3 regions of the Roseburia sp. MSJ-14 genome follow, and region 3 is predicted to be linked to each of the others. Evidence: predicted binding sites of a transcription regulator. Region 3 holds the regulator's gene; each other region holds the start of a gene.
The links. The regulator HrcA, encoded in region 3, represses chaperone genes, less so after heat shock. The targets are predictions, from matches to a motif close to TGTTAGCACTCNNNNNNNNNGAGTGCTAACA.
Positions count from the first base shown of each region.

Region 1: KQI83_RS05845 (excisionase family DNA-binding protein) is a predicted target of HrcA. The motif match lies at 5,619-5,649, and genes of this name have one in related genera.
Region 2: KQI83_RS05460 (Hsp20/alpha crystallin family protein) is a predicted target of HrcA. The motif match lies at 2,739-2,769, and genes of this name have one in related genera.

Region 1 is NZ_JAHLQD010000009.1:107-6,620, reverse strand. It holds gene KQI83_RS05870 (hypothetical protein) at 1-514, shown strand, start outside; gene KQI83_RS05865 (restriction endonuclease subunit M) at 519-1,250, shown strand; gene KQI83_RS05860 (TaqI-like C-terminal specificity domain-containing protein) at 1,293-3,461, opposite strand; gene KQI83_RS05855 (hypothetical protein) at 3,865-4,530, shown strand; gene KQI83_RS05850 (hypothetical protein) at 4,695-5,573, opposite strand; gene KQI83_RS05845 (excisionase family DNA-binding protein) at 5,716-5,892, shown strand; gene KQI83_RS05840 (hypothetical protein) at 5,929-6,267, shown strand; partial or broken gene KQI83_RS05835 (IS4 family transposase) at 6,415-6,514, shown strand, end outside.
Region 2 is NZ_JAHLQD010000008.1:622,479-631,706, reverse strand. It holds gene KQI83_RS05470 (ABC transporter permease) at 1-1,159, shown strand, start outside; gene KQI83_RS05465 (FAD-dependent oxidoreductase) at 1,344-2,714, shown strand; gene KQI83_RS05460 (Hsp20/alpha crystallin family protein) at 2,823-3,173, shown strand; gene KQI83_RS05455 (Hsp20/alpha crystallin family protein) at 3,227-3,676, shown strand; gene KQI83_RS05450 (MgtC/SapB family protein) at 3,928-4,611, shown strand; gene gltX (glutamate--tRNA ligase) at 4,735-6,198, shown strand; gene KQI83_RS05440 (ATP-dependent helicase) at 6,211-8,055, shown strand; gene KQI83_RS05435 (DUF1292 domain-containing protein) at 8,128-8,448, opposite strand; gene KQI83_RS05430 (HD-GYP domain-containing protein) at 8,477-9,228, opposite strand, start outside.
Region 3 is NZ_JAHLQD010000008.1:175,474-184,701, reverse strand. It holds gene nadA (quinolinate synthase NadA) at 1-130, opposite strand, end outside; gene dnaJ (molecular chaperone DnaJ) at 262-1,440, opposite strand; gene dnaK (molecular chaperone DnaK) at 1,575-3,449, opposite strand; gene grpE (nucleotide exchange factor GrpE) at 3,517-4,176, opposite strand; gene hrcA (heat-inducible transcriptional repressor HrcA) at 4,192-5,229, opposite strand; gene hemW (radical SAM family heme chaperone HemW) at 5,348-6,505, opposite strand; gene lepA (translation elongation factor 4) at 6,534-8,345, opposite strand; gene KQI83_RS03230 (CorA family divalent cation transporter) at 8,411-9,228, opposite strand, start outside.

The DNA of each region.
Region 1 (6,514 bases), on a different contig from region 3:
TTTGCGAACTCGTAGATTTGGTACAGTAGCAGAAATTATGATTAAGAAATTGTATGGGTTGAATGAATCGGGAACGCTGGCATTTGATAAAAGAGATACGGTTACAAATGCTCGTGTAGAAATAAAGTTTTCTACTGCGCTAAAGAAAAATGAAGAAGCAATCAATGATCAAAATGTTTTTCAACAAGTTATGGATGCGGATTACAAAACAAGGGCTATTTTTTCGTATGAAGCGGAAATATATGATTTTGATTCAAATATACAACAGATTAAGGGAAAGGAATTTGATATTTTATATTATGGACTATTCTTTTGGGATCAGATTGAGATATTTAAGGTTACTCGTTTGGAAGTATTAAATTTTGAAAACTATTCCAACAAACAGCACAGGGGAAATGTGGGAGAAGGGCAGTTCCATTTAAATAGAAGAAATATTGGATTACATAGAGACCACTTTTTACAAAGAGTATTAAGTTATCCAGAATTATATGAACTACTTCAAGAGGAGAATTAGTGATATGAAACAATTACAAAATGAACTGGATTTACTTTTAAAACAATCCGGTGTAGATGATCAAATTATAGAAGTTATTAAACGGGAAAAGCCGGTTTTCCCGTTTAGCACTGAGGGGCGTGTGCTTGCATATTTATTGTCTACAAGAGCTATTGATTATGAGAAATATATGGAACTGCAAAATGCATATGCAAAACGGAATCAATGTTTAGATTTGTTTGATATGGCACCGCGAACATTTGGAGAAACATGGGGCGAAAAGCATATTTTAAATCTTTTCCCAGAATTTATGAAGGCGACGAAAGAGAATATTGCTTCAGTTTATCCCAAATTTGATGGAGAATTTGATTTATGGTTAGATGGTATAAGAGTCGAGGTAAAGGCTTGTCGAGCAAACAGCACAAGAGCAGGGGGAAGCCTTGCAAGTAGAGCATATTTGCACTCCGAAGCCACAGCAAATTCTTTCAAATATCATTATCAGCAGTTGAAACCGACTTGCTGTGATGTATTTATTTGGATAGGTGTGTGCAGAGATGACCTGATTTACTGGGTGTTGACCAGTGATGAATTATTACAGACAGGAAAACTCGGATCTCAGCATAGAAATGAAAATACAGGAATTAAAGGCGTCGAAGTATATGAAGGACAGGTATTTATGGCAGAAGAGGAATTGGTACCATTCTGTGTTGCTGAAAAAGATGTTCTCAATGCTGTAAAGAAAAAAGGAAAGAAATAAAATACAAGCCAATGATAGTGTAAAACATCATTGGCTTGGTTTTTAATCAAGAAATTTATTATCCCTGTCTACAACCTGTTTGATAATATTTTGCTCTGTGTTTGTTAAGTGAAATAAGTCACATATCATAGAATCAAGTGTATCATATTGGGCATAAAGCTGTTCACCATTTAAGCCGGCAATAAGTTTATTGGTTACAGAAATAATCTTATCCTGAGTTGCGGCATCAGTGATAGGAATGGGAATGCTTTCAATATGAGAACGGAGTACTTTAACGGAGTTGAATTCCTTTTTGTAAATAAACTGAGCAACTCTTGAATTAAGAATAGCAAGGATGTACTTTATGTTTATTTCGCGGAGTTTCGGAATAACAATATTGCAACTGTTTAATGACAGCATTTGTGTGTTGTCATATGCAAAAACAAGCTGGCTACTGATAAAACGATACAGCAACTTTTCAGGTGCACGATACATTTCAGTGGGTGCAATTTGTTGAAAACTCTCAGGTTTGAAAACAATATAGTTTGTTGTAGGGTTGACGTGGTATTTGCTTATATCCGAACCCTTTAAAATCATCTCATTTGTTTTTGTTTTAGTTTTGGAAATGTATTCTTTATTGTTTCCGGTTACAATTCCCAATGCAAAGTCTGCGTTGTCCTTTAAATAGCAGGCAGAATCAATATTGCGTATTTTTTGAAGTAATTTATATTCTTTGTCAGAAGTTATAAAACTAAAGTGATTTGCGGAAGTTGTTCGAGATGTATTGATTGTAAACACGTCGTCTTTATTACTAACTACCATTCCGACGGTAGAGAGAGGAGCGTTCTGGTATTGCAGATCTATAATAATACAAGGACACTGTACTCCGTCAAAAGCGTTCCCAAGAAAATCCAAATGTCTGATTGAACAACTACTAAGTATAATGTTCCTTATACTTGTATGAGCTTTTACATTTAGTAGTGCTTCTGGTAATACAAATGCAAGATGTCCGCCCAAAGTAAGATTTCTAAGAGCCTGTTCTATAAAAACATCATAGGATTCGATGCTTTTGTTGGAAATAGATTTAAAGTTCGCTTTCAATGTAACTTTTTCATCTTCGGAAAAATCATATCCCCATGGTGGGTTTCCAATAATATAATGGTATTCGGTATCAAGGTTAAAATTGGTAAGATAATTAAAATTAGTAATATGAGCATCAATGATGTTGATATCAGCATTGTACTTTAATGCCATATTGAGCTTGGTGATTTTTACACTTATGGCATCAATATCGTTTCCATAGATATTATCAAAAGGTATTATGTCTGGAAGTTGTAATAAAAAATTACCAGTTCCACAGCAAGGATCAAGAACTTTTTCATTTTCCTTGAATTTGAATTTACTTATAAGTTGATTGACAACCTTATTAGAGGTGTAATATGAACCAGTAGATTTTCTGTTACCTAAGTTTTTACATGATATATAGATGAGACCGAGAATATCTTCATGTGGTTCATATTCATAATCTAAATTAAATATTGCGTTATTCTGTTTACAGAATAATCTGGCACTATCACCATTGTCAATCAAATCGTCAATGAGTGAATCATATGTTCCGGTTGTAAGTTCCTGATTCAAAAATTTTAAAAGCAAGTTACCTTGCCCGCTCCACGTATAATTTTTTTTATTTCCAAGCAGATGAATGGCACAGTCCGCAATGATATACTGTATTACATTTTCCGAAATAATGATTTCGTTTTTTGATATGAGTGCTAAAAGTTTTTGGATAGTGGGAATATTTATACAATTCTCTGATACATAAGAATTGTATAAAGCATATCCAGATACAAATTTTTTATTACGGCGACTTTTTAATGCAGAAATCTTTCCAGACTGTATTTCTTTTTTTAAGGTTGTTATATAGTTTTTTGAAAAATATGTTTTTTTTGTGTCGGTGTTTTCAGGAATAATTTTTCCAAGTTTAATCCAATTCCGCCCAGTTGCAGTAGAAATGGAAAGTTCATCGCAAACTTCTTTGAGTGATAAATATTTAGACGAATCTGGAACAGAGAAAGTTCTTTCGTCTATAGGCTTAACGGCATCTGAAGGAATCAGCCATATACCACTTATTCTTGTACATCCAGCTATTCTATTTGTCTCGCAAAGTTTTTGAATTCTTCTTTCTGAAATTTTAAATTTTTCTGCTGCATCCTTAACTGAAATATAATCCATAGCGACCTCCTTTTTTAATATTATATACGCTGTGGCGAATAAAAACAATATTAATATTTTAATAATTGCGCTCGAAATAAATTGTTGAGTGGGGGAATCCAAATCTCTACATCCTTTCTGCCTGAAGACCGATGGCCCCTTTCGTGCGAATTTTCGCAGAATTAAACAGGGGGGATACCCACAAAATTCATATTATATGAAAATCCTCGCAGAATACCGCTTCTTTAGCCGATTTTGTTTTGCCGGATAATACCGAAATACGCATAAAACCGTGTGTGAAACGATGGAAAAAGCACAGTTTTTATGCATATTTTCTGACAAAAATATAATCAGAAATGTCTAGCTATTCTGTGCCGTCAGAGTGATATATGTACTACCGAAAAAAGAAAGGCAGGTACATATTATGAGAAACGAAATCCGATTTACACTGGAACCAAAGCAAAGACCAAAGCTGGCACAGGAGATTGGAAAAATACTTGGAACAGCCCCGCATTATGAGCGGGTGCCAAGCTGTGCATACGATATTGCAGGATACCGACTGGACAAAGAGGGTGTGCTGCACATCCCGGAGGGAGTAGCGGTAGAAATGGTGGAACACTTAATTCGCCAGTTACGGGAGCGTGGGTTTCAGGATGATGCGGAATTTACTGAAGAAGTGCTTTTACCGAAGGATAAGTTGATAATAGCAGTTCCGAGAGTAAGCCTTACTGATACGGCATTGGAAAATTTACAGAAGATCATAGCAAATAAGCAGACGCTTTTCAAAAAGGCATTTCAGACGAATAGCACCGAGGTTGAAATCACAGAGAAGAAAATTAACTTTGCATGGTTTCCATATACGGAGGATGGTGACGAGATAGCAGCATACACGCAATTTATCACAAGGCTGTGTGATATGGAAAAAAATGCAAAAAGAGTATCATCAAAGCCGACTGAAACAGACAATGACAAGTATGCTTTTCGATGTTTTTTACTCAGGCTTGGCTTCATCGGAAATGACTATAAGACAGCAAGGAAGATTTTGCTCAGAAATCTGACTGGAAATTCAGCATTTCGTTATGGAGAATAGGGATAAAATCACACTGGGGTGTCGGTGAGAACCGACGCCCTTTTTCTATGAAAAAACAGTTGGGGCAGCTTGTGGCAGATAATATAGGTTATTCTTATAGAGCCATTATAGAAAATAACCTATATTACTTGCCACATCTTGCCCCAGTGTGAAAAATGTAGTGATTACGCCCAGCGGTTATCATTTTCTTCCTGTATTTTCCTGTGATAAGCTGTGCGGGATTTTCTGCGGTTTCGTTCCTTTTTACATTCCGGATTATCACAATATTTCTGACGGTTTCCGTTCTTGATAAACAGGCGACCACAGCACTCACAGGTGGCAACACCAACTCGGTCTGCATAGGCAATCGGATAATCTGTAGGGATAGATACATATTGCGACAGGGCGAATCGGGCAGCGTCAAAAACAGAGTGGAAATCCGGCATGACCTTCAATTCTCCATTCTCATCTAATCCAAGCTTCATGGTCACTCCACTCATTTCATTTAGGTAAGCAGATATTTTACCGAGATGTTTCTGCATAGGAAATGAATTAAAATCCGCAAATTCATTTGTCCATGTTATCTGTGCAAGGTCATCGGAAATATCAAGCTGCTCTAGACATTTTTTGAACATTAGGATAACCAGAGTGTCACGGTACAATTTTTCTAAATCATCCCTCATCTCTTTTACATCGAAAGTAAAACTTCCAAGTATATTGGTAGACACATCCCAATATTCTGCATCTTTATCTATATCCCATTTATATTCGGCAATACCGCCGAATGCATAGTAAGGGTGTGCGTACTGCTGACACCATGAAATGATATCATCGGCAGCAGTGTTGTCATCTTTTCCACGGATGCTCTGATACAGATTGTTCAGGGAAAGCCAGAGTTCGTTTCCATCCAAGCCATAGCCACGGTTGAGCCGTGGCACATCTCCATCCCCCAGACAGGCGGTTATTATGATTTCCCCGTTCTTTTCTGTCTTTTCATAATATTTGAAAGTTGCTGTCAGTCTTGCATCCGCACTTATTTTTCCCAAACTGAAATCTTCGTTCATATTCTACCTCCATTCTTACCGATAGAACTTACTTCCAGTACGACCTATTACCAATAGAAAATAGCCTTTGGTAACATTATAAAGTATACTGTGATAGAAAACAAGAGCAATTCATGTTTGAAATGCAGAGAGGAGGATGGCTATGGATAAAATCACGATGAGCGTACAGGAAATGGCGATGCAGATGGGAATCAGCCTAAGCAAAGCATATGCTCTGACCAGAGAGGCAGACTTCCCGATCGTCCGTGTCGGCAAGCGGGTATTGATTCCGGTTTCGGAATTTAAAGTGTGGTTATCTGCAAGAGCTACAGAGAAATGATGCATCGGGAAATAAGCGGGAAAGGAGGAGCACAGGATGTACGAGAAACTTCCTGAACAGTTGAAAAAAGATGGACGGTTCTGTCTGTGGAAATATGAAGAGAGAAACGGACGCATGACAAAAGTGCCGTATCAGACAAATGGCAGAAAAGCGAGCAGTGCCGATAAAAATACCTTTTCGGATTTTCGATTGGCAGTCAATGCAATGGATGGTTATGACGGAATCGGTATGGGTGCATTTGATGATTTCTGCATGGTAGATATCGACCATTGCGTGTTTGGTGGAAAGCTGACACAGATGGCAGAAGACATCGTGGAGAGAATGGACTCCTATACAGAATTCAGCCCCTCCGGCACGGGAGTCCAATGTCATTAAGATAAGAAAATATATTATACCGAACAGATATGATAGCTTACATATCTGTTCTTTTTTTCGTTTTTTTTTTAGAAAAAACACTTGACAAATTAACAAAAAAATGCGGCGAAGCCCCTTGAATATATTACATTTTAGGAGGTTTCGCTTATGCGATTTTCGGAAGAAGTAAAAAACACACTATGGAATTTAATTGATGACATGTCTTTGAATTCATCAGAATTCACGGTTAATCCAAACAAAGATTTTA
Region 2 (9,228 bases), 450 kb from region 3:
AGAGTTTACACGTTTTTTTACAGATAAGAGAATGGTACTTACTACGATTTTTCTTCCGGGAATTATGATTTATTTGTTATATACTTTTATGGGAAGTGGACTTTCCGGTCAGTTGGAACAGTCAGAAGATTTTAAACCGGCGGTATATGTAGAAAATCTTCCGGAGTCTGTAAAAACAGTGGTATCTCAGGGAGATTTGATGGAGCTGAAAGAAGTTTCCAATGAAAAAGATGTAAAAGATGTAAAAGAAAAAATATCCGATGGAGATGAAAATTACAATTTACTGGCAGTATTTCCAGAAAATTTTGATGCTCAAATTGCAGCATATGATTCCAAGAGCGGAGAGGAGGCACCAAATGTAGAATTATATTATAATTCTACCGAGACAGATTCCAGTACAGCATATAACTTAATGACAAGTGTGTTAGATCAAATCGAATCTGCTATGGCAAATAAATTTGATATCAATGCAGGAAACGGTGAGTATGATCTTGCATCTGAGGAAGATATGACAGCACAAATGTTTTCTATGATGATTCCAATGCTTATGATTATGTTCCTGTTTAGTGGATGTATGGCAGTAGCACCGGAATCTATTGCAGGAGAAAAGGAACGTGGAACCATTGCTACATTGCTTGTTACTCCAATGAAACGTAGTCATTTAGCACTTGGTAAAATCTTAAGCCTTAGTGTGATTGCTATTTTAAGTGGTTGCTCCAGTTTCCTTGGAACTATGTTATCCTTACCTAACTTAATGGGAGGTGCAGGAGATATAAGTGCAAATGTGTATGGAGTAAAAGATTATGTAATGTTATTCTTCATTATCATTTCCACGGTTATGGTAATTGTTTCTGTAATTGCGATTGTATCAGCTTTTGCAAAAAGTGTGAAAGAAGCAACCGGATGGGTCACACCGATTATGTTGATTTCCATGTTAATCGGTATTACCTCTATGATTGACAGTCTGTGTAAGACAGAACCGGTTTGGTATTTGATTCCACTTTACAACAGTGTACAGAGTATGAATGGGGTATTCTCCTTAAATATGAATGTTACCAATATTATTGTAACGGTAATTGCAAACTTCTGTTATGCAGGAATTGGTGTGTTTGTTTTAACTAAGATGTTTAATAGTGAAAAAGTTATGTTTTCAAAATAAGAATAAAAATTCAAAAAGGCAGAATAATGAATGTTAAAGAAGTCTCTTAATCGAAAGATTAAGAGGCTTTTTCATGTAATAAGAAATTAGTGGTGAATGACACCGCTCGGGCGCGAAAGAGTCTGCCAGGCGGACTCTTTATTATACAATAGGAAATATAATTTATTAGAAAAGAGGAAACAGCATGGAGTCTATATGGAAACAGGAGTTAAAATTACCGGAACGAAAGAGACTGGAAGAGAATGTGCATATAAAAAATGTAGTAATTGGAGCAGGAATGGCAGGAATTCTAATTGCCTATTTGTTGCAGGAGCAGGGACAGGAAGTGGCAATATTAGAAGCAGAGACAGTTGCTTCCGGTCAGACAGGAGGAACCACAGCGAAGATTACTTCTCAGCATAATTTGATTTATGCCTATTTAATTGAAAAATTTGGAGAAGAAAAAGCCATACAGTATGCAAGAGCCAATGAAAAGGCAATCAGAGAATACGAGCGAATTGTGGAAAAGGAAAACATAGATTGCCGGTTTCGCCGGTGTTCCTCATATCTTTATACAGAACAGCCGGAGCGTGTTGCAGAAATAGAAAACGAAGTACAGGCAGCAAGAATATGTGGAATTGATGCAGAATTTACTAAAGAAACCGAATTGCCATTTTCGGTGGAAGGGGCTGTGAGATTTCAGGGGCAGGCGCAGTTTCAACCTTTGGAGTTTGTGAAAAAAATATCAGAGAAACTTATGATTTACGAACATTCTCGTGTCATACGTTTAGAAGATCACTGTGTATTTACAGAACATGGAATGATAGAAGCAGAGCATGTAATATTCGCAAGCCATTATCCATGGATTCTGACACCGGGATATTATTTTCTTAGAATGCATCAGGAGCGAAGTTATGTGATTGCGTTAGAAACCAAGAAAGAACTGGGAGGAATGTATCTTGGGATAGATGAAGAAGGATATTCTTTTCGAGGAGCGGAAGAAGAAGGAAAACATATGATTTTATTAGGGGGAGGGAGTCATCGTACCGGAGAAAATATAGAGGGTGGAAAATACGATTTATTACGAAGCAAGGCAAATCAGTGTTATCCAGAACATAAAGAACTGGCACACTGGTCGGCGCAGGATTGTATGCCATTAGATAAGATTCCGTATATCGGATATTTTTCTGCGGATATTCCAAACTGGTATGTGGCAACCGGATTTGGAAAATGGGGAATGACAAGTTCTATGGTAGCGGCAGAAATTATTACAGACATGATATTGGGAAGAGAGAACGAAAACGAAGAAGTTTTTGCACCGCAACGTTTTCCAGTAACAGCAATGTCCGGAAATTTAGCAGAAAATACAGCAAAAGCAGTGAAAGGATTATCGAAGCAGCTATTGAGTCAGGGAGAGGTTCCATCCAAGTGTAGTCATATGGGCTGCCGTCTTGAAAAAAACGCAGATGAAGGAACCTGGGAATGCCCTTGTCATGGTTCGGGATTTACGGAAGAAGGAAAGTTATTGCGTGGACCTGCACAGGAAAATCTTGCAATGTGGAAGAAAAATCATTGACAAAAAAATGTGAACTTTTTGTGAAATTAGCACTCACCTCTTGACAGTGCTAATAATATGCGTTATAGTACAACTAGAACAAAGGAAGAAGAAAAGGAGGAAGGACCTATGAAGGCAACAGGAAAACGTTATCCAATGAAAAGTGATATCAGAGAAAGGGACGATAGATTTGTGTTGGAAATTGACCTTCCCGGATTTGATAAGGAAAATATAAAGGCCTATATTCAGAATGGATATTTGATTGTATCGGCTTTGCGTGAACGCGGAAAAGAGAAGGAGAATCATAAATGGATTCGTCAGGAACGTTATTATGGTAACTATCAGCGAAGCTTTTATATTGGAACAGATATTTCAGAAGAAGATTTAAAAGCAACGTATCGTTTTGGCGTATTAAAGATTCAGATTCCTAAGAAAGCGAAGAAAACAGAGCAGCATGAAGGAAATATTCAGATAGCATAATATAGTGCAAGATATTGTAAAATTCATTGGAATGATTTAAGGAGGAATGACTTATGTTAGCACCTAGTATTTTTGGAAGAAATTTTGTAGATGATTTTTTTGGAAACTCATTTGACGATATGTTTCAGGAAATGTTCCGTACACCGTATAATCAGAATGAAACAATGGGCTTAATGAGTACAGATGTGCAGGATATGGGAGATTATTATCAGCTAGAAATGGAACTGCCGGGATATCAGAAAGAAGATTTGAAGGCAGATTTGAAGGATGGCTATCTCACCATTTCAGCAGAGCATAAGGAAGAAAATGACGAGAAAGATGAAAAAGGAAAATTCGTACGTCAGGAACGTTATACCGGATATTGTCAGCGAAGCTTCTATGTAGGTGAAAATATTACTCAGAATGATATTAAAGCAGGATTTGAAAATGGTGTATTGAAGATGGCAATTCCGAAAAAAGAAGCAAAAGCAGTGGAAGAAAAGAAATATATTGCAATAGAATAAAAAGAGAAAAAATACTGCGTTATATTAAATTGTGCAAGAGTCCGCTTGTCGGACTCTTGTTTTTTGTAGAATATGTTCCTGTAAATGCACAGACAAAGCACTTGGCATTAGGGGGAAAAGAACGTATAATAATGAAAGAAAGTATAGAATAAGATAAGAATGGAATAACTCAGAAGAGCCTGGGAGAAAGGAAGAATCCAATCATTTTTTATAGAATTGGATGATATGTGCCTATGGTAAAAAATATCAATATGCCATTAGTTATACAGCAATTAGAATTCATGGTGAGAATTATATTAGCCGGAGTTTGTGGAGGAGCCATCGGATATGAACGTGAGAGCCGGAAAAAAACGGCAGGACTTCGTACTCATGTGATTGTTGCAGTATCGGCAGCACTGATGATTGTATTATCGAAATATGGTTTCAACGATGTGTTAGGACAGTATGTCAGAGTAGACCCCTCCCGAATCGCAGCGGGGACCGTTACTGCAATCGGATTTTTAGGCTCCGGAATTATTTTTTCCAGAAATAAAAATGTAAGTGGAGTAACAACTTCTGCCGGAATTTGGGCAACACTTGGCGTAGGGATGGCAGTAGGCGCCGGAATGTATGTCATTGGAATTGCCACAACAGTTATTGTAGTTCTGGTAGAGATATTTATCGGACGCGGTGGTAAACTTTCACATATTATGAAACAGGTATATCAGATAGCTGTAGAATATACACCATCAGAGACAAATAATACGAAAATAGCGGAGATTGTAAAGAACGAATTGGAATCCAATTATAAATGCAAAATTTTAAGATTTCAGACAAGAAGGAAAGAAGAATGTATTCGTTTGGAAGTGATGGTGCGAACTGCAAAGGGAAGTGAGCTGATGCAGTTGGCAAAATTGGTGGAGAAATATTCGGAGATTGAAAAAATTTCAATCTAAGGAGGGGTACATAAGGTAAAGTAGCAGTAAGGTAAATCTTGTAAAATTTCATCGGCTGGTATATAATAGCACATAGCGGTTTACTCCGAAATATAGGAAAAGAGAAATAGAAGGAGAAAAGTTATGAGTAAAGTAAGAACACGGTACGCACCAAGTCCAACCGGAAGAATGCATGTAGGAAATTTACGTTCTGCTTTGTATGAATTTTTAATTGCAAAGCATGCAGGCGGAGATTTCATGCTTCGTATAGAAGATACAGATCAGGAACGTTTTGTAGAAGGAGCTACGGAGATTATTTACCGTACTTTGGAAGAAACAGGATTAAAGCATGACGAAGGTCCTGATAAGGATGGTGGATATGGTCCATATGTTCAGAGTGAGCGTATGAAAACCGGAATCTATATGAAATATGCCAAAGAATTAGTAGAAAAAGGTGAAGCATATTATTGTTTCTGTGATAAGGAACGTTTAGAGACCTTAAAGACCGAGATTGACGGAAAAGAAATCATGATGTACGACAAACATTGTTTACGTCTTTCCAAAGAGGAAATAGAGGCAAATCTGGCAGCAGGAAAGCCGTTTGTTATTCGTCAGAATATTCCAAACGAAGGAACAACTACCTTCCATGACGAGCTTTACGGAGATATTACTGTAGAAAATGCAGAATTAGACGACATGGTACTGATTAAGTCCGATGGATATCCGACTTATAATTTTGCAAACGTAGTAGATGATCATACTATGAATATTACACATGTGGTAAGAGGAAATGAATATCTGTCTTCCTCTCCGAAATACCAGCGTTTATATGATGCTTTTGGATGGGAGTCACCGGTTTATATTCATTTACCACTTATTACAGATGAAAATCATAAAAAGCTTTCTAAGAGAAGCGGACATGCTTCTTTTGAAGACTTAATTGATCAGGGATTCTTAACTAAGGCAGTTGTAAACTATATTGCATTATTGGGATGGAGCCCGGAGGACAATCGAGAGATATTTTCACTGGATGAGTTAATTAAAGAATTTGATTATCATAGAATCAGTAAATCACCGGCAGTATTCGATATTGTAAAGTTAAAATGGATGAATGGTGAATACTTAAAGGCAATGGATTTTGATGAGTTCTACGAGATGGCAGAGCCTTATATCAAGAAGGTAATCACAAAGGATTATGACTTAAAGAAGATTGCACAGATGGTTAAGACCAGAATCGAAATCTTCCCGGATATTGCAGAACACATTGATTTCTTTGAAAATGTACCGGATTATGATATCTCTATGTATGCCCATAAGAAGATGAAGACAACCCCGGAAACTTCCTTAGAAGTATTAAAGGAATTACTTCCAAGATTAGAAGCACAGACCGATTATTCCAATGATGCATTGTACGAAATGCTTTGTAAATATGTAGAAGAGAAAGGCTGCAAGAATGGTTATGTAATGTGGCCGGTGCGTACAGCAGTTTCAGGAAAACAGATGACACCAGGTGGAGCAACCGAACTGATGGAGGTGCTTGGTAAGGAAGAATCTGTTGCACGAATCAAGGCAGCAATTGCAAAGTTGGAAGCAGAGATTCCAGCATAAGAAGGATCATATATGAGTTTTAATACATCTCAGAAAGAGGCTATCGGACATGGGACAGGACCAATGCTTGTATTGGCAGGTCCCGGGTCCGGCAAGACTCTTGTTATCACAGAAAGGACAAAGAATTTAATTGTCAGTCAAGGCGTAGACCCATCTCGCATTCTTGTTATTACGTTTACCAAAGCAGCAGCAATGGAAATGAAAGAACGTTTTTTCCGATTAATGGGAGGAAAGAAATATCCGGTTACTTTTGGTACGTTTCATGCAGTATTTTTCAGTATTTTAAAACATGCCTATGGATTTCGGGCAGACAATATTATAAAGGAAGAACAGCGTTTTCTCTTGATACGGGAAATTATTACGAAAATGCATTTAGAATATGAGGATGAAAATGAGTTCATCAGCGATATTTTAGGAGAAATCAGTCTGGTAAAAAATTCGGGAGTGCCGTTAGAACACTATTATTCCAAGAATTGCGGAAAAGAAGTGTTTGAGCAGATATATCAAAGTTATGAGGGCACTATGAGACAGAAACGATTGATTGACTTTGATGATATGTTGGTGTATTGTTATGAACTTTTTTTACAACGTAAGGATATTTTGGCGGCATGGCAGAGAAAGTTTCAATACATTTTGATTGACGAGTTTCAGGATATTAATAAGATACAATTCGATATTATAAAAATGTTAGCGGAACCGGAAAACAATCTTTTTATCGTAGGGGATGATGACCAGTCTATTTATCGTTTCCGAGGGGCAAAGCCGGAGATTATGTTGGGATTTGAAAAATCATATCCCAGGGCAAAGCGAATTTTACTGGATGTGAATTATCGTTCCGGAAAAGAAATTGTAGCATCTTCCTTACGGCTGATTGCCCATAATGAAGCAAGATTTCCAAAAGAGATTCATGCCAACCGACCTAGTACCAAGGGTGTGTTCTATCAGGTATATGAAAGTCCTATAGAAGAAAGCAGGGCAATTATCAGAGCTATCTTAGATGGCTGTGAAAGAGGATATAGCTATAATGACTTTGCAGTTTTATTTCGTACCAATACACAACCGCGAAATCTTATGGAGCAGATGATGACCTATAATATTCCGTTCCGAACCAAGGATAATATACCGAATCTTTACGAGCATTGGATTACAAGAGATATTTTAACGTATATCAGACTGGCAATGGGCGGACGTGAACGAAGAGATGTGCTTCAGATTATGAATCGTCCAAAACGATATATTACCAGAGAAAGCGTTGATGAGGAAGTAATTGCATTTGATGCATGGGCAGAATATTTTTATGAGAAAAAACAACCCTGGGTAGCGGAACGCATCGAACAGTTAGAAGTAGACTTACGCGTTATCAGTAGAATTTCACCCTATGCAGCAATTAACTATATTCGCCATTCTATCGGATATGAAGAGTATCTAAAGGAATACGCAGACTTTCGTAGAATCAGTGAAGATAATTTGATTGAAGTCTTAGATGAACTTCAGGAAGCCTCAAAGGAATTTAAAACATATGGTGCATGGTTTGATCATATGGAGGAATATACCCAGGAATTAAAGGAGCAAAAGAAACAGCAGGAGGCAATGGAGGATTGTGTAGCTCTTGCCACCTTACATAGTTCCAAAGGGTTAGAATATCCTGTTGTATTTATCATAGATGTAAATGAAGAAATTATGCCTTATAAAAAGGCTGTCTTAGATGCAGACTTGCAGGAAGAACGCAGAATGTTTTATGTCGGAGTTACAAGAGCAAAAGAGGCACTTTATATTAATAGTGTAAAGAAATACAATGGAAAAGAAGTAGAACTGTCACGATTTATAGGGGAAATGTCTGAAAAACAGGAAGCATGATATTTCATATAATATAAAAGAACTGGCTTATAGATAAGGATAAGCCAGTTCTTTTATAAATGTATTGTATGATTATTCCATGTCATCAAAGGCTTCTTCGTCTAAAAGTTCATCAAAACGATCTGCCACAGCTTCATATTCATCATCATCCTGAATGTTTTCTAAGGAAGGATTTCCGTCATTATCTTCAAAATAGCGATAGATGTATACTTCTCCGTCCTCATTTCCTTCTCCATTTTCATCTAAAGGAAGGAGTGCAATATAATCTTGTTCATTCACATCGAAAATAGTAAGAATTGCACATTCTACGTCAGAACCGTCATCCAGTGATAAGGTAACACGCATATCTTCGTCATCATCTTCCATAGGGGTGTTCGTTTGATTTTCGTTCATATAAAATACCTCATTCTTTCTTAATTTGTTATATGATTGCCTGAATGTAAAGTTCAGGATGTTTGGTTAAATCAATATACTCGTTAGTTATCGTATGAATTACAGGACGTGAGAGAGCCTTTTGATTCATTAATACGATTTTTCCGCAGGTACCGTCATTTAAAAGTACACTGTTACAAATATAGGTATCGATAATACGATTTAAGAAAGTAAGAATATACTTAGAATCGTATTTTACAAGACCTTCTTTTTCAAATGTTGCAATTACTTCAAAAGGACAAAGCCCCTTACGATAGCAACGATTAGCAGTCATAGCATCATAGACATCTGCAATAGCAATAATTTTAGCAAAATCATCAATTTCGTCGCCCTTTAATCCCATAGGGTATCCACTTCCGTCACAACGTTCGTGATGCATAAGAGCAACCCGGATAACACGTTTGTCTATTGGCTGCTTTTCCAGAATTTCAGCACCATAACGAGCATGCTTTTTCACTTCTTCATACTCTTCAGGAGTAAGTTTTGCAGGTTTATTTAGAATTTCCGGAGGAATCATACATTTTCCAATGTCATGAAGCAGACCGGAAAGGGTTAGTATGTCCAAATCATCCTCAGATAATCCAAGCCATTCTCCCAGCATGCGTGCAATCAAAGAAACATTCAGGCAGTGTGCGTAGGTAGAATCATCAATCTGACGCATGTTATGTAACATATCAAAAATAGAAAGGGTCGTCAGATTATTTGTGTAAAGACTACTGACTTGCTCTAAAAGTGTAGTAG
Region 3 (9,228 bases):
CTTTACTTAAGTAATAGGAATCTCCTACATAGTCAGCAATCTCCTGCACTTTTCCATCCACATAATAATGTGCCAGGATTACAAAATCCTTCTGCTGTTTCAACTGGGCTATTTCTTCCTTTATGTCCATTTTAGTATCCTCTCCTGTAACTATATTTGCTAAAACTCATTAACTGCTATTATATTTTTTATAGCTTAGTTTGTCAATACTTTCACCTGATATAAAAACGTCACTGGCACACTAAAACCAGTGACATTTTTCTAATTATCTTCAAAGGTCTCTTTTATTTTATCCATGAAGCCCTTTTTCTTGTGCCTCGCATTACCGGCTGCTCCATCCTGTTTTTTTAAAGACTGACCGCTTGCATCGTCGAACTTCCGAAGTGCTTCTTTTGCTTCTTCGCTTAAGCTTGTCGGAACCTGTACCACCAAGGTAACATAATGGTCTCCTCGTACATTAGAATTACGCAAAGATGGGATTCCCTTTCCTTTCAGACGAATTCTAGTATCTGTCTGTGTTCCAGGTTTTACATCATATAAAATATCTCCATCTATGGTACTAATACGAACTTCTCCGCCCAATGCTGCCTGTGCGAAAGAAATTGGGGCTGTAGAATAAATATTCATATCCTGACGCTGGAAAATCGGATGTCTGGATACGTTTACTTCTACTAACAAATCTCCTCTTGGTCCGCCGTTTGTTCCCGGCTCACCTTTGTCACGAATTCTTACACTCTGACCGTTGTCAATTCCTGCCGGAATCTTAACTTTAATCTTTTTACGTTTTGCAATATAGCCTGTTCCATGACAATCTGGACACTTGTCTTTGATAATTTTTCCTGTTCCGCCACAATCCGGACAACTCTGTACATTTTGTACCATTCCAAGGAAGGACTGTTGTGTATAAACAACTTTTCCCTTACCGCCACACTTTGTACAAGTCTCCGGTGAGGTCCCCGGTTTTGCTCCGGTTGTATGACAAGTGGTACAATCATCCTTTAATGTAATCTCTATTTCTTTTTCGCATCCAAACGCTGCTTCTTCAAAGGAGATACGAACTACTGCACGCAAATTAGCTCCCTTTCTTGGACCGTTGTCTGCTGAACGACGTCTGCCTCCACCAAAGAAGTCTCCAAAGATATCTCCAAAGATATCTCCCATATCCATACCGGAGAAGTCAAAGCCACCGGCTCCTCCACCCATGCCTCCATCAAAGGCTGCATGACCGAACTGATCGTACTGACGTTTTTTCTCCGGGTCGCTTAATACGGCATACGCTTCTGATGCTTCTTTAAACTTTTTCTCTGCTTCCGCATCTCCCGGGTTCATATCCGGATGATATTTCTTTGCCAACTGTCTGTATGCTTTTTTAATAGTGGCTTCATCCGCATTCTTATCCACACCCAGGACTTCATAATAATCTCTTTTTTGTTCTGCCATGATTAATTCCCTCTTACACTGTAAGGAGTCATATTAGGATGAACTCCTAACATGGCTCCTAAAGTTACTGTAACAACTCTGCAAGGTAGTTACGCTGCACTAAGCCCGAAAACACCTCGTTAAGTGTTCAATTTCTACACTTCTTTATAATCAGCATCTACTACATCATCATCTGCATTGTTATAGGATGCATTTCCCATATCCGGACCTGCTCCTGTTGCTCCTGCTGCTCCCTGAGCTGCCTGTGCATTTTCGTACATTTTTGCAAATAACTTCTGTGCACTTTCCATCAGTTTTTCTTTTGCAGCTTTCATTTCGCCAACCTGATCATCTGTCATTTCTTCTGCATTTGGATGTGCCTCAATCATGTCTTTTAATGCTTTAAGGTCTGCCTCAACAGTTGCCTTATCGTTCGCATCAATGTTAGCACCAACTTCTTCTAATGCTTTTTCTGTCTGGAATACGAAGGAATCTGCATCGTTTCTTGTATCGATTGCTTCTTTTCTCTTCTTATCCTGTGCTTCATATTCAGCTGCTTCTTTTACTGCCTTATCGATATCTTCATCAGACATATTGGAACCTGCTGTAATTGTAATATGCTGCTCTTTTCCAGTTCCTAAATCTTTTGCAGATACGTTAACAATACCGTTTGCATCGATATCGAATGTTACTTCAATCTGAGGTACTCCACGTCTTGCTGGTGGGATTCCGTCTAATCTGAACTGTCCTAAGGACTTGTTATCTCTGGCGAACTGTCTTTCACCTTGTACTACGTTGATATCAACGGCTGTCTGGTTATCAGCAGCAGTAGAGAAAATCTGGCTCTTCTTAGTAGGGATTGTTGTATTTCTTTCAATCAATCTGGTTGCTACACCACCCATTGTTTCAATAGACAGAGACAATGGTGTTACGTCTAACAGTAAGATTTCACCTGCACCGGCATCACCTGCTAATTTACCACCCTGAATAGATGCACCTAAAGCAACACATTCATCTGGGTTCAAGGATTTACTTGGCTCTTTTCCAGTTAACTGTTTTACCTTATCCTGAACTGCCGGAATACGAGTAGAACCACCTACTAATAATACCTGACCTAAATCAGAAGCAGTAAGTCCTGCATCTTTTAATGCATTCTGTACCGGAATTGTTGTTCTTTCTACTAAGTCATGTGTTAATTCATCAAATTTTGCTCTGGTCAGGTTCATATCAAAGTGCTTTGGACCTTCTGCTGTTGCTGTGATGAATGGTAAGTTAATATTTGTTGTTGTTGCGGAAGATAATTCTTTCTTTGCTTTTTCTGCTGCTTCTTTTAATCTCTGAAGTGCCATCTTATCGTTAGAAAGGTCAATACCTTCTGTTTTCTTAAATTCAGCTAACATGTAGTCTGTAATCTTCTGGTCGAAGTCATCTCCACCTAATCTGTTATCTCCGGAAGTAGATAATACTTCGATAACACCTTCACCGATTTCGATAATGGAAACATCGAATGTACCACCACCTAAGTCGTAAACCATGATTTTCTGTTCTTTTTCGTTATCCAAACCATATGCTAAAGCTGCTGCGGTAGGCTCGTTGATAATACGTTTTACATCAAGTCCTGCGATTTTACCGGCATCCTTAGTTGCCTGACGCTGAGCATCGTTGAAGTATGCAGGTACAGTAATAACTGCCTCGCTTACTTTTTCTCCTAAGTAGTTTTCTGCATCTGCTTTTAACTTCTGAAGAATCATTGCAGAAATTTCCTGTGGAGAATAATTCTTATCATCAATTGTTCTCTTATGATCTGTTCCCATTTCTCTCTTAATAGAAGAAATTGTCTTTTCTGCATTTGTAACAGCCTGACGTTTTGCCGGCTCACCAACTAATCTTTCACCTGTTTTTGTAAATGCTACAACAGATGGTGTTGTTCTTGCTCCTTCTGTATTGGCGATAACTACTGGCTTACCACCTTCCATAACTGCTACACAGCTGTTTGTTGTTCCTAAGTCAATACCAATTATTTTGCTCATAATAGCGACCTCCTATAAATTGATTATCTAAAAACTTAAATGTTTGCTATTTATTCCATCAGTATGCTTACTGTACTACAGCTACCATACTGTGTCTTACTACTGTATCACGGTACATGTAACCTTTTTGTAATTCCTGTGCTACCATACCGGATTCTAATTCATCATTTTCTACCTGCATTACCGCATTGTGAAATTCTGGATCAAATTCTGTTCCAACTGCTTCGATTGGAGTTACTTCCAAAGCTTCTAACTCTGTCATTAACTGTTTGTATATTTTTTCCATTCCCTGAACAAAAGCATCCTCTTTTTGTTCTTCCGGAACTGCTGCCAAACCTCTTTCAAAGTTATCTACTACCGGCAAAATCTTTTCAATTACACTTTTTGCTCCAACTTCAAACATCTGGGTCTTTTCTTTTTCTGTACGCTTACGGAAGTTATCGAATTCTGCCATCTGACGTTTCACACGATCCGTAAGTTCTTCAATTTTTTCTTCCTGCTTACTCTTTTTTTCTTTCTTTTTGAAAAATCCCTTTTTCTCTTCGTCACCTTCGGAAGTTTCTGTTTTCTCTGCTTTCTCAGTTGTTTCTGTTGTTTCTGTTGTTTCTGTTGTTTCTGTTGTTTCTTTAGCTTCTTCTGTTGCTTCTGCCTCTGTAGTTTCTTTTACTTCTTCTGCTGTTTCTTCATTTTCTACTTCATTTATATCCTTATTTTGATTTTCAGCCATTCTCTAATCACCTTCCTATTCCTTTTTCGGTTTCTTAAATACGGTATCTAGTTGTACTTTCAAAGTTTTCAGATTGTCCATAACATTTTCATAATCCATTCGCTTTGGTCCAATAATACCTATTGTTCCCTGCATCCCTTCACCTAACTCATATGTGGCTGTTACCACACTGCAATCCTTCATATTCTTAACCGGTGATTCATCACCGATATAAACCTGAATTCCGTTTTCTTCGGATGCTAACGTATCATTTACCAAGCCTACTAACTGTTGTTTTTCTTCAAAAGCTGATAACAATTCACTTGCTTTTCCTGAATCACTCAATTCCGGATATTTCAAAATATTGGTTGCACCGCTGGTGTAAATCTCCAAATCTTCATCTTCTTGAATTGCTTCTGCCAATGCATCTAATACATCGCCTACAATATTGCTGTGAATTCCAGCTTGTTCTTTCAGTTTTGATATGGTACTAAGGTTAATCTGTTCTACGGAAAGACCATTGAGACTTGTATTCAACAAAATATTTAATTTCAATATTGTCTCACTGTCCAAGGCTTCCCTGGTAGGAATCATTTTATTCTTTACAATGTTTCCTTCCATTACGATAACTGCAAGTATCTGATCGTTGTCCATCTGGGATAATTGAAGGAACTTTACCTTATTTCTCTGATAGGATGGAGCTGTAATCATTGCGGCATAATTGGTATTGGTTGCCAATACCTTTGCCATCTGCTGCAAAACCTGTTCCATCTTGGTGGTATGTTCAATCATGAACTCCTTCATTTCTGTAACTTCCCGATTCTTTTCCTTCATCAGATTGTCTACATAAAATCGATAACCCTTATCAGAAGGAATTCTTCCTGCTGAAGTATGTGGCTGAAGAATATAACCCATTTCCTCTAAATCAGACATCTCATTTCGGATGGTCGCAGAACTCAAATTCAAATCAGAATACTTGGAAATTGTCCGAGATCCTACCGGTTCTCCTGTATCCAGATAATTACGAATAATTGCATCCAGAATCTTTATTTTTCTGTCATCTAACTCCGTCAATCTGCACCCTCCTTTTTCTTTGTTAGCACTCATTTAGTTAGAGTGCTAATATCTATGTACTTAACATAGCACTATCACTTTTTCTTGTCAATAGTATTTTTCATATTTTATATTTTTTTTAGATTTTCAGCAAAAACTCACTCATTACATAATTGCTTACGGAAATTCCCTCTTCGGTAAGGAAAATTCTTCCTGCCTGCTGCTGCAATAATCCCTGTGAAACCATTTTCTTTATCACTTCTCCATAAACAGCCTCGATTTCCACACCAAAAGCTTTTTTAAAATCACCTCTGCTGACACCCTTTATCATCCGAAGTCCTAAAAACATAAATTCTTCCATCTGTTCTCTTCGTTCTAATACTTCCCTTTCTCGTTCTTCAAAATCCCCCGCAAGATACTCCTGTAAATCAGATGTATTGGAAAAACGCACATTTTCTACCAGGGAAGCACTTCCAAGTCCCAGACCTAAATAGTTCTTTCTCGTCCAATACCCAATGTTATGTTGGCATTCTCGTCCCTTTTTGGCATAATTGGAAATTTCATACTGCATATATCCCTTTTCTTCTAATAATGCCCCTGTTAATCGATACATTTCCCGCTCTGTCTCTTCATTTGGAAGATATTTAGGTTCCTCTCCCTCTTCTCGGCGTTGTTCGTCTTCTTCATATGTTTGATAAAATGGTGTTCCTTCTTCTATAATTAGACTATATGCAGAAATATGTTCCGGACGCAGTTTCAAAATTTCTTTTAATGTACGCTCCCAATCTGAAACGGTTTGTCCCGGTAATGCCGACATAAGATCCACATTTACATTTTCAATTCCACCTTTTCGCACCAAATCGTAGTTATGTAAAAATTCTTCATAAGTATGAATTCTTCCCAGCATTTTCAGTTCTCGATTATTGGCTGACTGCAATCCCATACTAATTCGGTTAATACCTGATTCCTTATATGTTATGATTTTCTGACGCGCTAAAGTTCCCGGATTACATTCGATGGTAATTTCTGCTTCTTTTTGTATGGAAAAATTCTGTTGCAACGCTTCCATAATTTCTGCTATCTGAGTTTCCATAAGAATAGATGGTGTACCACCTCCAAAAAACACGGAAGTTATTTCATATCCTTTATACTGTTGTGATTTATATTCTGTTTCTTCTATTAATCTACGCACATAATGCCTGCGGACAGTTTCATCCACAGGCATTGACAAAAAATCGCAATAGAAACATTTTTGTACACAAAAAGGAATGTGTATATAAAGTTCTAATTCCTTCATTCTTTTCAAACCTCTCTACGGTTATCTTTTATTTATCATCCAACTTCAATACGCTCATAAATGCTTTTTGCGGAATCTCTACATTTCCAATCTGGCGCATTCGTTTCTTACCTTCCTTCTGTTTTTCCAGAAGTTTCTTCTTTCGGCTGATGTCACCACCGTAACATTTTGCTAATACGTCTTTTCGCATAGCTTTTACTGTTTCTCTGGCAATTACTTTTCCGCCTACGGCTGCCTGAATAGGAATCTCGAATAAATGTCTTGGAATTTCTTCTTTTAACTTCTCACACATTTTTCTTCCGCGTTCATAAGCACTATCGCTATGCACAATAAAGGAAAGTGCATCCACTTCTTCTTTGTTAATTAAAATATCCAGTTTTACTAACTCGGACCGAACATAACCTTTCATTTCATAGTCGAAGGAGGCATATCCTCTGGAACGTGATTTTAAGGCATCAAAGAAATCGTATATAATCTCATTCAATGGCAAGTCATACTTAATCAACGCCCTGGTTTCTTCCATATATTCCATTCCAATGTAAATACCACGTCTTTCCTGACACAAATCCATGATAGCACCTATAAATTCACTGGTTACCATGATTTCTGCACTTACCATTGGTTCTTCCATATATTCAATCTCTGATGGATCTGGCAAATTAGATGGATTGGTCAATTCAATCATTTCTCCATTGGTCTTGTGCACCTTATAAATAACTCCCGGTGCGGTGGTAACCAAGTCCAGATTGTACTCTCGCTCTAAACGTTCCTGAATGATTTCCAAATGTAATAATCCTAAAAATCCGCATCGGAAACCAAATCCCAAAGCAATCGAAGTCTCCGGCTCAAATTGAAGAGCTGCATCGTTTAACTGTAATTTTTCCAATGCATCTCTTAAATCCGGATATTTTGCGCCATCGGCAGGATACATTCCACAATATACCATTGGATTTACTTTCTTATATCCCGGAAGTGGTTCGCTGCATGGACGATTGGCATCGGTAATCGTATCACCTACCCGAGTATCTCTTACGTTTTTCAAACTTGCGGTAATATAACCAACCATTCCCGCACTTAATTCTTCACATGGAATAAACTGGCCTGCACCAAAGTATCCAACTTCTACCACTTCTGCTGATGCTCCGGTTGCCATCATTTTGATGGTTGTCCCCGGCTTCACTCTTCCTTCTTTAATACGGCAGAATACAATCACTCCCTTATAAGAATCATATAAGGAGTCAAAAATCAATGCCTGCAATGGGTTGTCCGGACTTCCACCCGGTGCCGGTATCTTAGATACAATCTGCTCCAACACCTGATCTACATTTAATCCGGTTTTTGCAGAAATTCTAGGAGCATCCTGTGCTTCGATTCCGATTACATCTTCAATTTCTTCTACCACTCTGTCCGGGTCTGCACTTGGCAGGTCAATCTTATTGATTACCGGAAGTACATCCAAGTCATGATCCAATGCTAAGTATACATTTGCTAACGTCTGTGCTTCAATTCCCTGTGCTGCATCTACTACCAGAATCGCTCCATCACAAGCTGCAAGGCTTCTGGAAACCTCATAATTAAAGTCTACATGCCCAGGTGTATCAATTAAGTTAAAAATATACTCTTCTCCATCCTTTGCCTTATAGACAATACGAACAGTTTGCGCCTTAATGGTAATTCCACGTTCCCGCTCTAATTCCATGTTATCTAATACCTGCGCCTGCATTTCCCTGCTGGTAAGCAAACCTGTCATTTCAATAATACGGTCTGCCAAGGTTGATTTTCCATGATCTATATGTGCAATGATACAAAAATTTCTGATTTTATTCTGCTCTATTGTCATTTCCGTTCCTCCAAATTTCTTATCGTGCAACTAGTATAACACAACTCTTTGAGGCTTGACAATCTTTACAGAAGTTTCTTTTTTCTAAAAAACAGGATACAGGCAATTACTACCGCCACACTTAAAACTGTCACGAACAAATATCCATACTGCCAAGTTAGTTCCGGCATGCTCACAAAATTCATTCCATACCACCCCGCCACCAGTGTCAATGGCATAAAAACCGTAGTAACAGTGGTAAATACTTTCATAATTCGATTCTGTTCATATGCGATTGCCGCATCTAAGGCTTCTCGTACATGTACCAACTCTTCATATAAAAATTGTATCTGTTCGTTCATCCTTCTTACCTTATTTTCATAAATCCGAAAATAACAGGCACATTCTTCCGACATCTCCTGCTTTCTTCCCGTAACTCCTTCTACCACACTTAGAAGCTGTCCATAATCATTTTTCCACAATGCCAAAGTACGCTTACACTCAAAAATCGCCTGATTTCGATTTCGTTCAATCTGTCCTGCCACAATTTCCCGTTCCATATTGATAAGATATTGTTCCATTTCTTCTACCACTTTTTGTCCCCTTGTTAAAATTGTGTCAAAGATAATGGCCACTCCCTCCTGTTGTGTTATACCGCTTTTTTGCTCTTTCACTTCTTTTAAAATATCTGTTTCGTCCTTTAACGTCACCAACAAAAATTCCTGCCTGTTTAAGAAAAACACCATCCACAACGGCTTGACTCTTTTTCCGTTATGCATTTGAAAACTTCCGCAAATTCCATGTTCTGTAGTTTTTACACCATTCCAGTAATCTAGTTTGATTTTTTTCAATGTTTCCAGATATTTTTCTTCCTCCATGTCTTTCAACGCTACGATTCGAACCT